DNA from 3 places in the Neisseria mucosa genome. Region 1 is predicted to be linked to each of the others. Evidence: predicted binding sites of a transcription regulator. Region 1 holds the regulator's gene; each other region holds the start of a gene.
What was found. Region 1 encodes FNR, which switches genes on or off when oxygen is low (the NO sensors DNR and NnrR bind a similar motif). Its sites were predicted from a motif close to TTGATNNNNATCAA; they were not measured.
Positions count from the first base shown of each region.

Region 2: FOC66_RS03690 (GbsR/MarR family transcriptional regulator) is a predicted target of FNR. The motif match lies at 1,103-1,116, and genes of this name have one in related genera.
Region 3: FOC66_RS02240 (formate/nitrite transporter family protein) is a predicted target of FNR. The motif match lies at 1,604-1,617, and genes of this name have one in related genera.

Region 1 is NZ_CP053939.1:1,331,012-1,334,140, reverse strand. Features, by position in the region: gene hemN (oxygen-independent coproporphyrinogen III oxidase) at 1-1,166, opposite strand, end outside; gene fnr (fumarate/nitrate reduction transcriptional regulator Fnr) at 1,329-2,063, shown strand; gene FOC66_RS06245 (CysB family HTH-type transcriptional regulator) at 2,150-3,100, opposite strand.
Region 2 is NZ_CP053939.1:787,167-790,295, forward strand. Features, by position in the region: gene ygiD (4,5-DOPA dioxygenase extradiol) at 113-898, opposite strand; gene FOC66_RS03690 (GbsR/MarR family transcriptional regulator) at 1,141-1,659, shown strand; gene FOC66_RS03695 (DoxX-like family protein) at 1,840-2,229, shown strand; gene FOC66_RS03700 (DUF2269 family protein) at 2,226-2,708, shown strand; gene FOC66_RS03705 (NAD-dependent epimerase/dehydratase family protein) at 2,747-3,129, shown strand, end outside.
Region 3 is NZ_CP053939.1:479,917-483,045, forward strand. Features, by position in the region: gene FOC66_RS02230 (fumarate hydratase) at 1-214, shown strand, start outside; tRNA gene FOC66_RS02235 (tRNA-Pro) at 368-444, shown strand; gene FOC66_RS02240 (formate/nitrite transporter family protein) at 667-1,458, opposite strand; gene yciA (acyl-CoA thioester hydrolase YciA) at 1,699-2,139, opposite strand; gene pip (prolyl aminopeptidase) at 2,265-3,129, shown strand, end outside.

The DNA of each region.
Region 1 (3,129 bases):
ATGTTGCGGCGCAAAATGTCGTCTTGATTGAGCTGGTAGCCGCGCATGATGGGCAGGTGTCCGGCGTCGAGTGCGGCGTAATAGGCATCGATGTCGCGCTCGTTTTGGGAGTAGGTGCTGCCGATTTTGCCGATAGAGGACACGCCGATTGCTACCAAGTCGCAGTCGGCATAGGTGGAATAACCTTGGAAATTTCGTTGCAGGAAACCTTCTTTGAGGGCGATGGAGAGCTCGTCGTCAGGTTTGGCAAAGTGGTCCATCCCGATGAAGACGTAGCCGCGCTCAGTCAGGGTTTGGACGCAATATTGCAGCATATCGAGTTTTTCTTCGCTGCCGGGAACGACATTGGTGTCGATACGGCGTTGCGGTTTGAAGATATGCGGCAGGTGGGCGTAGTGGTAGAGGGCGAGGCGGTCGGGGTTGAGGGACAAGACCGTGTCGATGGTGGTTTTGATGCTTTCGGTGTTTTGGTGCGGCAGGCCGTAAATCAAATCAACGCTGACAGATTTGAACCCTGCTTCGCGGGCGGCATCGATGACTTCTTTGGTTTCTTCGTAACTTTGGATACGATTGACGGCTGCCTGCACTTTAGGGTCGAAGTCTTGAATGCCGACACTCATGCGGTTGAAGCCGAGTTTGCCCAGTTTGAGGACGGTTTCGCGGCTGACTTTGCGCGGGTCGATTTCGATGGAGTATTCGCCGTTGGGAATCAGCTGGAAGTATTTGCGGATCATGTCGAAGACGCGTTCGAGTTGGTCGTCGCTTAGGAATGTCGGCGTGCCGCCGCCGAAGTGGAGTTGCGCGAGCTGGTGTCTTCCGCCCAAATGCGGTGCCAGCAATTCCATTTCTTTTTCCAGATATTGGATATAGGCATCGGCACGGCTTTTGTCTTTGGTAATGATTTTATTGCAGCCGCAGTAGTAGCAGATGGTATTGCAGAAGGGAATGTGGATGTAGAGTGAAAGGGGTTTGTTGAGCGCGCCCATGTTGCGCAGGTTTAAAGCTTGGATATATTCGGCTTCTTTAAAGCCTTCATGGAAGCGGTCAGCGGTCGGATAGGATGTATAACGTGGACCGCTTGATGGCAAACTGGCAATCAATTCGCGGTCGAATTCCGGTAATTCATTGTTTGCGTTGGTGTTATTTGAGATGGGGATGATTTTCATGGTCGGGGCTTGTAGTATGAAGTAAGGAAATTAGGGAAAATTTTAGTCAAAATTTCGATAGTTTGGTAGAATGCCTCATAATGATATGCCGACTTTGATATGGGTCAATAGTTATTCGGCTTAATCAGGGATTGAGAGAACTAAGCAAATTAAAGGTGCGTTATGGCTACACACAATGCAACACATCAAATGAAAACCTTGTGTTCCACATGTTCTTTACGCGAACTGTGTTTGCCTGTTGGACTAATGCCTAACGAATTTTTACAATTGGATGCGGTGATCCGTCAAAGCCGCCGTCTGAAAAAAGGCGAGTACTTATTTCGTGCCGGCGAGCCGTTTACCTCTTTATTTGCCATCCGTGCAGGCTTCTTTAAGACAACAGTCGCCAGCCAAGACGGACGGGATCAGGTAACCGGCTTTTTTATGTCGGGCGAGCTGATCGGGATGGATGGGATTTGCTCCCATATTCATAGTTGTGATGCTGTGGCTTTGGAAGATAGCGAGGTATGCGAGCTTCCGTTTACACACATTGAAGAACTTGGTCAGGATATTCCCAGTCTGCGCTCTCACTTTTTCCGCTTGATGAGCCGTGAAATTGTCCGAGATCAGGGCGTGATGTTGCTTTTGGGCAATATGCGCGCCGAAGAGCGCTTGGCCGCATTTTTGCTTAACTTGTCTCAGCGTCTCTATTCACGAGGTTTTGCCGCCAACGATTTTATCCTGCGAATGTCGCGTGAGGAAATCGGCAGCTATTTAGGGCTGAAGCTGGAAACGGTCAGCCGCACCTTATCCAAATTCCATCACGAAGGCTTGATTTCGGTTGAACACAAGCACATCAAAATCCTAGATGCGACGACTTTGAAGAAAATGGTTTCCGGTTGTTCGCACGCTATCTGAATCTGAGGCCGTCTGAAATTGTTCAGACGGCCTTTTTAACAAAAGTTAAAGAATAATTGTTAAGTTACGCAGGTGATAGTTAGATGTTAAATTGAAAAATCTTCAACAACCGGCGTGTACAGAATGCAGTCGACTACTTCTCTGGTCAGTTTCGGTGCGAACATCTGTATAAAATCATAGGCATAGCCACGCAGGTAAGTGTCGGTGCGTAAGGCTATCCAAGTGGGCGATGGCTCAAATAAGTGCGCCGCGTCTATCAACTGCAAGTCTTGATCGACAACGGGATCGTAAGCCATTTTGGCCATCAAACCTACGCCTAAGCCTAAGCGTACATACGTCTTCAATACATCCGTATCGGCAGCCGATAAAGCAACATCAGGTTGCTCGATATGCGCTTTATTAAAGGTACGCGCAATGCTGCTGCCAGAGTTGAACGCAAATTCGTAAGTAACCAGCGGAAAAGAAGCTAAATCTTCAAGGCTTAAAGGATTGCGGCAGTCTAAAAGAGGGTGGTCGTGCGGGACAATGACGGCATGGTTCCATTCATAGCAGGGCAGTTTGCCCAACTCGGGGTGATCGTCAATGCGTTCGGTAATAATTGCCAAATCTGCTTCTCCGCTGCTGACCATTTGGGCAATGGCGGAAGGGCTGCCTTGTTTGATGGTCAAATTGACCTTAGGGTAGTTTTTCACAAATTCTGCAACGATTTTAGGCAATGCATAACGCGCCTGGGTGTGCGTCGTGGCAATGGTCAGGGAGCCGCTGTCATGATCGGTAAATTCGCTGCCGATATTTTTAATGTTCTGTACATCGCGCAAAATCCGTTCCGAAATCTCTAACACGGCTTTGCCCGGTTGCGAAACGGAAACCACACGCTTGCCGCTGCGGATAAAAATTTGGATACCCAATTCTTCTTCAAGCAGGCGGATTTGTTTGGAAATGCCGGGCTGGGATGTAAAAAGCGCATCGGCAGCCTCGGAGACATTCAGATTGTGCCGGTAAACTTCAAGGGCGTAACGTAATTGTTGCAGTTTCATGGTGGCAGTATCGGATACGTTGTTATTGT
Region 2 (3,129 bases), 540 kb from region 1:
GATATTAAGGCTTTTATGTAGATATAAAATGCCGTCTGAAACAATTTGGCACCATCTGCAAAGTGGCTCGAACAAATAAAGAATAGTTTGCTTTGTTCTGATTTTTCCCTTTTTACCCTACCAAAACCGATGTCATGCTGAGTGAACCTGCAATCAGCTTGTCGTTGAAAAACGTAACCTGATCTTGCGGTTCGCGCAATGCCATGATGTAAAGCAAGGGCAAGTAATGATCCGGTGTTGGCACGGAAAGCTCGGCTTTTTCGCCTAGCTGCTGATAATGCACCAAGGTTTCATCATCTCGTGTTGCAATCGCTTGATTGACCGTTTCTTGGAATGCAAACGCCCATTCATACCCCGCACCGATTTGATCGATATGTTCCCAGCTTATCGCCCTTAGATTATGCACAATATTGCCACTGCCGATAATCAGCACGCCTTGTTCTCGTAAAGCAGCTAACTTTTTCGCCAAGTTGAAATGCCATTCTGCCGATTGCAAACGGTGAAGGCTAAGTTGCACCAAAGGAATATCGGCATTGGGATAAAGAAATTTCAATACTGCCCAAGCGCCATGATCAAAGCCACGCGTTGGGTTCAACTCGACCTTTTCCGGCTGTAATAACGACCGCACTTGCTCCGCCAATTCAGGCGAGCCGGGCGCAGGATATTGCACTTGGCTGAGCTCTTCAGGAAAACCATAGAAATCGTAAATCATTTTAGGATGTTCACCAGACGTAACCTGCAAACGGCTGCTGAACCAATGCGCTGAAATCATCAAAATGGCTTTTGGTTTGGCAAACTTTTGCGTAATTAGGCTGAAATTCTGATTGAACGGGTTTTCTTTATCTAACGCATTCATCGGGCTGCCATGCCCAACAAACAATACAGGCATTTTTTTCATGGTTTACTCCTCGTTATTTGATACAGCGGATTGTACGGATAAATTTTTATTCAAAAAATACCGGTTTACGAACAATATCTTTTCCTCATAGGAAATCATGGCTGATAAGGTCTAGAGATTTTGAGAGAATATATAGAAGAAGGGTTGATTCAAAAGGCCGTCTGAACATTTTACTTCATATGCTAAAATTTCTTTATTTCTGTATTGACAGAAATAAAAGATAAAAATAGAATACCATTACTATGAAACTGAATCCGACCACTGAAAAATTTATCCTCCATTGGGGCGAAATGGGTACCAAATGGGGGGTCAACCGTACCGTTGCGCAAATTCACGCCCTGCTCTATATCTTGGGCAGGCCGATGAATGCCGAGGAAATTACCGAAACTCTTGGCGTGGCGCGCTCCAACGTCAGCAACAGTATTAAAGAGCTGCAAAATCTGAGACTGGTGCATACCGTGCATATCTTGGGAGACAGACGCGATCACTTTGAAACTTCGGATGATGTCTGGACTTTATTCCGCACCATTGCTGAAGTGCGTATGCAGCGCGAAATTGAACCGACGCGGCAATTTTTGCAAAGCCTGATCGACAGCCCTGAATTTAGCCAGGAAAATGAAACCGCCAAGCAACGAATCCGACAAACCCATGATTTCATCAGTACGCTGACCATATGGGCAAATGAAATGCTGAAGCTGTCCACTTCAACCATGGTAAAAATCTTGAAAGTCGGTGCAGGAATACAAAAATTTTTCCGGTAATGGCAATGGGCATCTGCTCAAAAAAATACTGCCTATGTTATTTAGAAATATGAAAACATGCTCATGTTAGTTTTACATGGGCATGTAAAACCAAAATTTTTTACCCTATAATTTCTCTCTTGACAGAAATTTTAGAAATTAAAGATTAAACAGGCTTAACTGATGAAATAGGAACTCGGTATGCTCGACAATATTAAACGCCCTCCTCCCGCCTACTTGTCTTACTCGATGGGGCTGCTATGGCTTTGGAGTGGTACCCAGCCTCTGTTTTTCATGCCTGAAATGTCATTGGGTTTACTGCGTTCGGTCGGCATTCCCGATCCGTTGCAATGGCCGACATTAATCGCCGCTTCACTGTTGGACATCGGTTTTGCCTTTTTATGCTTCAGCCGCTTTCGCTTCCGTTCCGCAATATGGCTGCTGCAATTGATAACCGTCGCGGCATACAGCCTGATTATTGCCTTCAGGCTGCCTGAAATGTGGGCGCATCCGTTTGCACCCTTGGTAAAAAACCTGCCGATTATGGCTACTTTATTTTTTCTGTATCAATCCGTAGGAGATAAAAAATGAACACCTATTTAATCGTTAAAACCTTGCACATCATCTCGGCTACCCTAATGGTCGGCACCGGTTTTGGTACAGCGTTTTACCTCTTTTGGGCAAACCGCAGCGGTTCGGTTGCCGCGCAGTCGGTGGTCTCGCATTGGGTCATCAAAGCAGATTGGTGGTTTACGACACCTGCCGTCATTTTCCAACCCTTGTCCGGTTTATGGATGCTTTACGAACGCGGCTATACCATTTCCACCATGCTGGAACAAAATTGGGTATGGATGACACTCGGTTTATACATTCTTGCAGGCATTTGCTGGCTGCCCGTTGTCTGGCTGCAAATCCACATGGCCAAGATTGCCGAAAAAGCGCATAAAGAAAACGCAGACACCATTCCTGATCCCTATTGGCGTTATGCCAGACGCTGGGAATTGCTGGGCTATCCCGCCTTTTGCGCCACTATCGTGATTTACTTCCTGATGGTAATGAAACCGATTTAAAGATTTTCAGACGGCCTCAACAATATAAAGAAAAAACCATGAACATCATCATTTTCGGAGGCAGCGGCTTCATCGGCAGCCGTACCGCCCAAATCTTAAAAGAACAAGGTCATCAAGTTTGCACGCCCGACCGCCGCGCCTTCGATTTTCTTCATCCCGACGAAACCGCCGCACGCCGTTTATTAGAGGGGCAAGACGTCCTCATCAACTGCATCGGCATCATGAGCCGTCATGCCGAAATACTCGAAACCGTACACCACCGCACGCCCAAACAGCTCGCCGCATGGGCGAGAGCAGCAGGCATAAAACACTGGGTGCAACTATCCGCACTGGGTGCCGACCCATCTCAATCCATCAACTTTGTCGGCAGCAAAGGACGTGGAGATGATGCCGTCGCCCAAAGCGGCATACCGATTGCCAT
Region 3 (3,129 bases), 850 kb from region 1:
GATGGCTGTCGGAGGCGCGGCATATTTGGTTGCCAAAGCCATTAAAGCATCTAAAGTCTTGGCGTTCCCAGAATTGGGTATGGAAGCGATTTACGAATTTGAAGTCAAAGACATGCCTGTTACCGTTGCGGTAGATAGCAACGGCGAATCGGTTCACGCTATTGCTCCAAAACAATGGCAGGCCAAAATCGGTATTATCCCGGTTGAAGCTTGATATTTGACTGAATAATCAAAGGCCGTCTGAACGATTTCAGACGGCCTTTTTTGTGTACAAATAATTTAAATATTTTCAAACGAGTAAATTTCCCTTCCTAAAAAACACTTGTCAAAATCAGTATTTGAAACTAGAATTCACAGCTTATCGAGTCGGAGTGTGGCGCAGTCTGGTAGCGCACTTGCATGGGGTGCAAGGGGTCGAAGGTTCGAATCCTTTCACTCCGACCAAAAGATTTAAGGACTTAACCTGTTTTTCCGGTTAAGTCCTTTTTGTTTTTACTCTTCAAGTTTCAATATAGATTGCTCACTTCGGTATAGGCTATTAGGCTAAAAACAATCTTGCAATCTTGTGGAGCAGTATAATGATTTTGTGTAGCAAAGGCCGTCTGAAAAATAACGGTAAAACAAAACCTGCTTAAAAAAGCAGGTTTTGTTGTTTATAAAGCAGGTCTATTCGGCACTATCTTTCAGCGTGTCTTTATAAGTATAAAGATACGATGCGCCGACAAAGGATGCGCCACCGACGACATTACCCAGGAATACGGGAATCGTGTTGAAGAAAAACTGCCCCCATGTGATGTTTGCGCCTGCCAAAATGCCGGCTGGGATAACGAACATATTGGCGACAAGGTGTTGGAAGCCGTTTAATACGAAAATCATGACGGGGAACCAAATGGCCAGCATTCGTCCGGTTGTGTTTTTAGCGGCAAAGTGCAACCACGCGCCCATGCAGACCATCCAGTTACATGCGACTGCCGATACGAAAGCACGGCCGAAATCCATATGGACTTTTGCTTCTGCCACAGCAATGGTTTTTTCTGCCACGCTGCCTTCGGTCATGCCGACATAGTGTCCGAGAAAAAACGCCATCGCCAGCGTGCCTACCAAATTGCCCATGCAAACGATAACCCAGTTTCGCAGCAGCATTTTAGAGGAAATCCGTCCGGCCAATCTGCCTAAAGACATAATCATCATATTGCTGGTTACCAGCTCGCCGCCGCCAAGCAGGATACAAATCAAGGCGATGGGGAATACGGCGGCACCGAGTAAAGTCGCGACACCGCCCCATTCGTGCGGAATGCCGCTGACTACTTTTAAATAGGCAAGATAACCGAAGCCGATGTATCCGCCGGCCAAAATGCTCAAAATTGCCAGTGTGGGGATGCTGGATTGTGCTTTGGCGCAGCTTTTGTCGAGAACAACCTGTAAAATTTCCTGTGGGTATAAATCGCGCGAAGCCATGATGTTCCTTAAAGTGGGTTGAGGAGGAAACGTTGTTTTAAAGGTGGTACAAACTGTCGCGGTAGAGTAGTGTTATAGGGAGCCGGTGTACGGTCTTTGTCTTATCAATAAGCTTGAATTAAACCTAAAAAACAGATACTTCGCCTTGCTTTAGCTCAAAAGAAATATTATTACATTTTGTCTCCATATTCAAAAAGGCCGTCTGAACATTGAAATTTCAGACGGCCTGGTTTTGATTTCTTAAACTGACAAATGAGCCAGCTTTGCATTGCCTTCTCGTGGAATAGGGCGCGGATTGCCTTGTGCATCGATAGCGACGTAAGTGAATACGGCTTCGGTAACCAGTTGGCGGTCTTCCGTTACCATATCGTTCATCAAAGTCTTTACCCACACTTCGATTTTCAGTTGCAAAGAAGTATTGCCTACTCGGACGCAATGACCATAGCAGCATACAACGTTGCCGACCTTTACCGGTCTGATGAAATTCATTTCTTGAACGGCCACGGTGACAATTCGTCCCTGTGCGATTTCTGCCGCCAAAATACCGCCGCCCAGATCCATTTGCGACATAATCCAGCCGCCGAAGATGTCCTGATTAGGGTTGGTATCGCGCGGCATGGCTACTGTACGCAATAAAAGTTGTCCTTCGGGAGCGGCATGGGTTTGTTTGTTGTCAATCATAAAAAAATCCTGTCAAAAAGTGGTATTTTACGCCATTTGTGGCGCTAAACCTATGTAGGCCGTCTGAAAAATCAGCAGGTAAAGTGTTACAATTAAATATATTCATCAGACAAAGGAGAAAGCTCATGCATCCGATTCAAGAACCACGAAATAGCGGCCTTTTACGCGTATCCGACATTCACGAAATCTATTGGGAAGAGTCAGGCAATCCTGATGGACACCCCGTGATTTTCCTGCATGGCGGCCCCGGAGCAGGCGCATCACCGGCCTGTCGCGGCTTTTTCAATCCAGAACATTTCCGCATCGTCATCATCGACCAACGCGGCTGCGGACGTTCCAAACCGTATGCGTGTATCGAAGACAATACTACATGGGATTTGGTTGCCGATATCGAAAAAGTACGCGAAATGCTCGGCATTCAAAAATGGCTGGTTTTCGGCGGCTCATGGGGCAGCACCTTGTCGCTGACTTATGCCGAAACCCATCCCGATCGCGTCAGCGGCTTAGTTTTGCGCGGTATTTTCCTATGCAGGCCGTCTGAAATGGCATGGCTGAACGAAGCAGGCGGCGTCAGCCAAATTTATCCGGCTCAATGGCAAAAATTCATTGCTCCCGTAGCCGAAAACAAACGCAAAACCCTAATCAAAGCCTACCATGAAATGCTGTTCAGCGAAGATGAAGCCACGCGCCTCAAAGCAGCCAAATCATGGGCAGACTGGGAAAGCTACCTTATTCAGTTTGAACCCAAAGACGTGGATGAAGACCCGCAAGCCTCCCTTGCCATCGCAAGAATGGAAAACCATTATTTCGTGAACGAAGGCTGGCTGCAGGGCGATAAAGCCATCTTGGAAAACATCGAAAAAATCCGCCATATTCCAACCATCATCGTCCAAGGCCGCTACGACCTATGCACTCCAATGCAAAGCGCATGGGAACTCTCGCAAGCCTTCCCTGAAGCAGAATTGAGAATTGTTCAAGCAGGCCACTCTT